Regions from separate parts of the Streptomyces sp. NPDC019396 genome, predicted to be linked through region 1. Evidence: predicted binding sites of a transcription regulator. Region 1 holds the regulator's gene; the other holds the start of a gene.
What was found. The regulator HrcA, encoded in region 1, represses chaperone genes, less so after heat shock. The targets are predictions, from matches to a motif close to TTNGCACTCNGNNNNNCNGAGTGCNAA.

Region 1 (3,736 bases):
CCGCACCAGCGTGACCACCTTGCCCTCGAGCAGGAAACCGCGCGGCTCCAGCGGAAACACCCGGTGCTTGCCGAAGCGGTCCTCCAGCGTCACCGTTCCCGCCTCACAGCGGATCACCGCGCCGCAGAAGCCCGTTCCGGCCTCCTCCACGACCAGGTCGCACTCGGCGGGGACCTCGGGCGCGGGGGCGGACCGCTTCCAAGGGGGCGTCAGATCAGGGCTGTAGCTGCGCATTGGGCAGACGCTACGACACCCCGAACCGCCGGGCCAGCTCATCCCGTTGGGCGCGTACGAAAGCCGCGTCCACGACCGCCCCGTGTCCCGGTACGTAGAGCGCGTCGTCCCCGCCCAGCGACAGCAGCCTGTCGAGGGCAGCGGGCCAGCGAGCGGGGATGGCGTCCGGACCGGCCTGGGGCTCGCCGGACTCCTCGACCAGGTCACCGCAGAGCACGACCCCGGGGCCGCCCGCCGTGCCCGGCACCAGCACCACGAGGTCGTGGCCGGTGTGACCGGGCCCCACGTTGGCCAGCAGCACCTGGCGGCCACCGAGGTCCAGGGTCCACTCACCGCTGACCACATGCCGGGGCGCCACCAGCACGTCCGCGGCCTGGGTGGCCTCGGCGGGCGCCACACCCTGGCTGATGGCGTCGTCGCGCAGGGCGTCCCGCTCCCGTGCCAGCCCCATGAGCTGGTCGGTCCCGACCGCGCCGTAGACCCGTGCCCCTGAGAACGCCGCCGTGCCGAACACGTGGTCGAAGTGCGGATGGCTGAGAGCGATATGTGTCACACGCCGGCCGCCGAGCAGGGACTGGATCTGGGTGCGCAGCTCGGCGCCTTCGCGCAGCGTGGCACCCGTGTCGTACAGGAGTACGGCGTCATCCCCGACCACCACGGCCGCTGTCGCGTCCCATACGGGCAGCCGCCGCCGCCCGACCCCGTCGGCGAGGCGCTCCCAGCCGAAGTCTTCCCAACTGACGTCCATGAGGCGACGCTATCCCGTAAGGGGACGACAGCCCCACGCGCTGCCGTGGCGGGCGCTGCCGCTGGTCCCGGCGACGGGCCCCGCGACATGTTCCGTCGCGAGCTCTGTGGCAGGGTCCGTGACGTGTTCGCCGTCCGGTCGCCCTTGCTCGGGGTGTACCTCACGGCCGTACACTGGCCGGGGGGCTTTGGCACTCCGCCCTGGTGAGTGCCAGATCACACCGACCGACCGATCCGCCGATGAACCACAGCTGGAGGTGCGCACGATGCTCAGCGAACGCAGGCTGGAGGTTCTGCGCGCCATCGTCCAGGACTATGTGGGCACTGAGGAGCCGGTCGGTTCCAAGGCGCTCACCGAGCGTCACCGGCTCGGCGTGTCGCCCGCCACCGTGCGCAACGACATGGCGGTGCTGGAGGACGAGGGCTATATCGCCCAGCCCCACACCAGCGCCGGCCGGATCCCCACGGACAAGGGCTACCGCCTGTTCGTGGACAAGCTCGCCGGCGTCAAGCCGCTGTCGTCCCCCGAAAGGCGGGCGATCCAGAACTTCCTCGACGGCGCCGTGGACCTCGATGACGTCGTGGCCCGCACGGTGCGGCTGCTGGCGCAGCTGACCAGGCAGGTCGCCGTGGTCCAGTACCCGTCCCTGACCCGCTCGACGGTGCGGCATGTGGAGTTGCTGGCGCTCGCGCCCGCACGCCTGATGCTGGTGCTGATCACCGACACGGGCCGGGTGGAGCAGCGGCACGTGGACTGCCCGGCGCCGTTCTCCGAGACCTCGCTCGCGGATCTGCGGGCGCGGCTGAACAGCCGGGTCGTCGGCCGGCGCTTCACCGATGTGCCGCAGCTCGTGCAGGACCTCGCGGATTCCTTCGAAGCGGAGGACCGCGGCACGGTGTCGACGGTGCTCTCGACGCTGCTCGAGACCCTCGTCGAAGAGACCGAGGAGCGGCTGATGATCGGCGGTACCGCCAATCTGACACGCTTCGGGCACGACTTCCCGCTCACCATCCGGCCCGTCCTCGAGGCGCTTGAGGAGCAGGTCGTGCTGCTGAAGCTGCTCGGTGAGGCGAAGGACTCCGGTATGACGGTCCGGATCGGGCACGAGATCGCCCACGAGGGCCTCAACTCCACTTCCGTGGTCGCTGTCGGCTACGGTTCGGGCGACGAAGCCGTCGCCAAACTCGGCGTGGTCGGACCGACCCGCATGGACTACCCCGGAACGATGGGAGCGGTACGCGCAGTGGCACGTTACGTCGGACAGATCCTGGCGGAGTCGTAAGTGGCCACGGACTACTACGCCGTACTAGGCGTGCGCCGCGACGCATCGCAGGACGAGATCAAGAAGGCCTTCCGGCGGCTGGCGCGGGAACTCCACCCGGATGTGAACCCGGACCCGAAGACGCAGGAGCGCTTCAAGGAGATCAACGCCGCCTACGAGGTGCTTTCCGACCCGCAGAAGAAGCAGGTCTACGACCTCGGCGGAGATCCCCTGTCCAGCGCGGGCGGCGGCGCCGGAGGCTTCGGCGCGGGCGGCTTCGGCAACTTCTCGGACATCATGGACGCGTTCTTCGGCACGGCGTCCCAGCGCGGGCCGCGGTCGCGCACCCGGCGCGGCCAGGACGCGATGATCCGGCTGGAGATCGAGCTCAGCGAGTCGGCCTTCGGCACCACGAAGGACATCCAGGTCGACACCGCCGTGGTGTGTACGACCTGTACCGGTGAGGGCGCCGCCCCCGGCACCTCGGCGCAGACCTGTGACATGTGCCGCGGCCGTGGTGAGGTCTCGCAGGTCACCCGGTCCTTCCTGGGCCAGGTCATGACCTCGCGCCCCTGCCCGCAGTGCCAGGGCTTCGGCACTGTCGTCCCGACCCCGTGCCCGGAGTGCGCGGGCGACGGACGGGTGCGCTCCCGGCGCACGCTGACGGTGAAGATCCCGGCCGGTGTCGACAACGGCACCCGTATCCAGCTCGCGGGCGAGGGCGAGGTCGGCCCCGGTGGCGGTCCGGCCGGTGACCTGTACGTGGAGATCCACGAGCTGCCCCACTCGATGTTCCAGCGGCGCGGTGACGACCTGCACTGCACGGTGACCATCCCGATGACGGCGGGCGCCCTCGGCACCAAGGTGCCGCTGGAGACCCTGGACGGGATGGAGGAGGTCGACATCCGGCCCGGCACCCAGTCAGGGCAGTCCATCCCGCTGCACGGCCGCGGTGTGACGCATCTGCGCGGCGGTGGCCGTGGTGACCTCATCGTCCACGTCGAGGTGCAGACCCCGTCGAAGCTGGACCCGGAGCAGGAGAGGCTGCTGCGGGAGCTGGCGAAGCTGCGCGGCGAGGAGCGGCCCACGGGGCAGTTCCAGCCCGGCCAGCAGGGGCTGTTCTCCCGGCTGAAGGACGCGTTCAACGGCCGCTGACGCCGCTGAAGTAGTGCTGAGAGGTACGGGGATGGGGTCCTCCCGCTGAGGACCCCATCGCTCATGGGCGCGGGATTCGGCCATGGCACCGGGACGTGGCACCATGCGGGGCATGTCCTCCGTGCCGACTGTGCTCTCGGGTCTCTGCCGCTACCCCATCGTGCAGGCCCCCATGGCCGGCGGCGCTTCCTGTCCGGATCTCGCGGCAGCCGTGTGCGAGTCCGGTGGCCTGGGCTTTCTCGCTGCCGGCTACAAGACCGCGGACGGGATGTACCAGGAGATCAAGCAGTTGCGAGGGCTCACCAGGCAGCCTTTCGGGGTCAATCTCTTCGTGCCGC
Region 2 (3,736 bases), on a different contig from region 1:
CACCACCGGAGACGATGCCCTCCTCGACCGCGGCGCGGGTCGCGGAGATGGCGTCCTCCAGACGGTGCTTCTTCTCCTTCAGCTCCACCTCGGTGGCGGCGCCGACCTTGATCACGCACACGCCGCCGGCCAGCTTCGCGAGGCGCTCCTGGAGCTTCTCGCGGTCCCAGTCGGAGTCCGTGCTCTCGATCTCGGCCTTGATCTGCGCGACGCGGCCGGCCACGTCCCCGCTCTTGCCGCCGCCGTCGACGACCGTGGTGTCGTCCTTGGTGATGGTGACCCGGCGGGCGGTGCCCAGCACGTCCAGACCCGCCTGGTCGAGCTTGAGGCCGACCTCCTCGGCGATGACGGTGGCACCGGTGAGGGTGGCCATGTCCTGGAGCATCGCCTTGCGGCGGTCACCGAAGCCGGGGGCCTTGACCGCGACCGCGTTGAAGGTGCCGCGGATCTTGTTGACGACGAGCGTGGACAGGGCCTCGCCCTCGACGTCCTCGGCGATGATCAGGAGCGGCTTGGAGCCACCGGACTGGATGATCTTCTCCAGCAGCGGCAGCAGGTCCGTGATCGCGGAGATCTTGCCCTGGTGGATCAGGATGTACGGGTCGTCGAGGACGGCCTCCATACGCTCCGGGTCGGTCACCATGTACGGCGACAGGTAGCCCTTGTCGAAGGCCATGCCCTCGGTGAAGTCCAGCTCCAGACCGAAGGTGTTGGACTCCTCGACGGTGATGACACCGTCCTTGCCGACCTTGTCCATCGCCTCGGCGATGAGCTCGCCGACCTGCTGGTCCTGGGCGGACAGCGCGGCGACGGCGGCGATGTCGGACTTCTCCTCGATCGGACGCGCGGTGGCGATCAGCTCGTCGGAGACGGCCTTGACCGCGGCGTCGATGCCCTTCTTCAGGGCGGCCGGGGAGGCACCGGCGGCGACGTTGCGCAGACCCTCGCGGACCAGGGCCTGGGCGAGCACGGTGGCGGTGGTGGTGCCGTCACCCGCGATGTCGTTGGTCTTGGTCGCCACCTCCTTCACCAGCTGGGCGCCGAGGTTCTCGTACGGGTCCTCGATCTCCACCTCACGGGCGATGGTGACGCCGTCGTTGGTGATGGTGGGGGCACCGAACTTCTTGTCGATCACGACGTTGCGGCCCTTGGGACCGATCGTCACCTTGACCGTGTCAGCAAGCTTGTTGACGCCGCGCTCAAGGGCGCGACGGGCGTCCTCGTCGAACTTCAGGATCTTCGCCATGGAGCTTCTCAAGTCCTCTCAAAACGAACCGCGCCCCGGGCCACCCGGCTACTGAGGACACGGGGGCCAGGGGCGCGGCTCAATGCAAAACTGCCGGTGAATTACTTCTCGACGATCGCGAGCACGTCGCGGGCCGAGAGGACGAGGTACTCCTCGCCGTTGTACTTCACCTCGGTGCCGCCGTACTTGCTGTAGAGCACGACGTCGCCGGTCTTGACGTCGAGCGGCAGGCGCTCGCCGTTCTCGAAACGGCCCGGGCCGACGGCCAGGACGACGCCCTCCTGGGGCTTCTCCTTGGCAGTGTCCGGGATGACCAGGCCAGAGGCCGTGGTCTGCTCGGCGTCGAGCGGCTGGACCACAATGCGGTCCTCGAGCGGCTTGATGGCAACCTTGGAGCTGGTGGTCGTCACGATCCGACCTCCCCCTTCGGAGATCTCACGGGGTTTACTGTCTGAGGTGGCGACCAGGTGGATCCGTCGTCGCGGGTGCCGGACCTGCCCGTCGCTGTGTTGGCACTCTCCTGTGGGGAGTGCCAGAGCCGAGACTATGACTGCGATTAGCACTCGGTCAAGCGGAGTGCCAATCAACCCCGTGTGGCGGTCGCTCCCGTTCACTCCCCGGGCCTCTCCCGGTCAGGACAACGGCCGGACTCCCGGCCGTGTTCCGCACCGCGTGTGCCGCCGCCCTCGTCCGGTCCGCGGCTATACGTAATCCTCCAGCCGCGCCACCGCGTACCCCCTCTCGGTGATGACCTTCATGACCCTCCGGATCAGATCGGGCATCCGGGCCTCCCACTCCGCCTCACCCCGGAAGTGCGTGAGGATGATGTCGCCGGGGTGCAGATCCCGGTCCGCCTCGCGCCACTCCATGTGGTCCGGGAAGGCCTCAGCCGCCCAGAGCGGCACGGCCTCGATTCCGCATGACTTCGCGGCCCGCAGCGTGTTGCGGTCGTAGGCGCCGTAAGGCGGCCGGAAGAGCCGGGGGCGCTCGCCGAACTCCTCCTCGATCCGGGCCTGCTGACCGCAGATCTCCCTGCGCTGGAAGCGGTAGGGGCGACCGCGCAGATAGGGGTGGGTGAGGGTGTGGTTGTTCAGCGTCACCCCGCGTTCCCGCATCCGGCCGAAGTACGAGTAGTCGCCGCGGACCAGGTAGTCGGTGAGGAAGGCGCTGTACGGGATCTCCAGGTCGTTCATCATCCGCAGCAGCGCGGGGTCCTTCTCGGCCCCGTCGTCGATCGTGAGGAAGACGACCCGGTCCGTGGTCGGCACGGTGGTGAACACGGGCGGCAGGCCGTCGGGGTCGCGGACCTCGAAGCCCTCGCGTGTGGTGATCTCCGGCTTCTCCTCCGGCGGCCGCGGCGCGACCAGCGGTGGCTCGTCGAGCCCCCAGTGCCTGGCTGCCGCGGCCCGGGCACCGGTCGCCGGCTTCCCCAGGCGCCCCGCGGGCGCCCCGTACGCCCCCGCCGGGCCTGCGGCCCCGTACCGGCCGTGGGACCCGGGACCCTGCGCGCCGATACCCGCGCAGCTCCCGCCGACGGCGCAGTTGCCGCCGATCGCGGCGACGATCAGCGCGGCCAGCACGAGTGAACCACGATGCCAGCCTTTCGTCATTTTTGCGTTTTGTCGTACTAGTCCCATACCGGCGCATCCTGTCAGCGCCGGGCGCCCACACCGCTCCGACACCGCCACCCGACGCCGCACCATCCCCCGGCTGGCCGACAATGACCAGGTGAACGACGTCTCCTTCCCCCATCTCGGACCGCTGCTCAGCGCCGAAGGGCAGACCCTCCTGGCCGCCCTGCGGGACCACGACCCCGCCCAGGAGCTCGCCGTCGCGACCCGGCTGCGCCGCGAGCACCCGGCCGAGCTGGTCTCGGCGGCGCTCACCCAGGCGCGGCTGCGGCAGCGGGCGGTGGCCAAGTTCGGCGCCGACGACGCGTACCGGATGTACTTCACGCCGAACGGGGTCGAGCAGTCCACCCGCCGCTCGGTGGCCGCCTACCGGGCCGCACGGTTCCGGGACATCGGCCCCGCCCAGGTCACCGACCTGTGCTGCGGTATCGGCGGAGACGCCATCGCGCTGGCCCGCGAGGGCTTCGCCGTGGAAGCGGTCGACCGGGACCCGCTGACCGCCGAGGCCGCCCTGCTCAACGTGCGCACGGTGGTGGAGACGCCGCTGATCACGGTCACCTGCGCGGACGTCATGGAGTACGACCTCGACCGCTCGGAGTCGCTGTTCATCGACCCGGCCAGACGGGGCGGCGGGCGCGGCGGGCGGATCTTCGACCCCGAGGCGTACTCGCCACCGCTGTCCTGGGCGATCGACGCGGTACGGCGGACCGGCACCGGGGCCATCAAGATCGCCCCTGGTATTCCGCATGAGCTGATCCCCGAGGACTTCGAGGCCGAGTGGATCTCGGACGGCGGCGATGTGAAGGAGGCCGTGCTCTGGCACGACGCGGGCCGCACCGAGGTCATCACCCCCGGGAAC

Region 2: a site for HrcA is predicted at 1,803-1,829, ahead of groES (co-chaperone GroES). Genes of this name have one in related genera too.

What each region holds. Positions count from the first base shown of each region.
Region 1 covers NZ_JBEYBS010000003.1:98,147-101,882, reverse strand. The annotation lists gene ABZ532_RS04420 (DUF3097 domain-containing protein) at 1-234, opposite strand, end outside; gene ABZ532_RS04415 (MBL fold metallo-hydrolase) at 245-982, opposite strand; gene hrcA (heat-inducible transcriptional repressor HrcA) at 1,248-2,264, shown strand; gene dnaJ (molecular chaperone DnaJ) at 2,265-3,398, shown strand; gene ABZ532_RS04400 (nitronate monooxygenase) at 3,520-3,736, shown strand, end outside.
Region 2 covers NZ_JBEYBS010000005.1:26,704-30,439, reverse strand. The annotation lists gene groL (chaperonin GroEL) at 1-1,246, opposite strand, end outside; gene groES (co-chaperone GroES) at 1,348-1,656, opposite strand; gene ABZ532_RS07150 (polysaccharide deacetylase family protein) at 1,948-2,856, opposite strand; gene ABZ532_RS07145 (class I SAM-dependent methyltransferase) at 2,975-3,736, shown strand, end outside.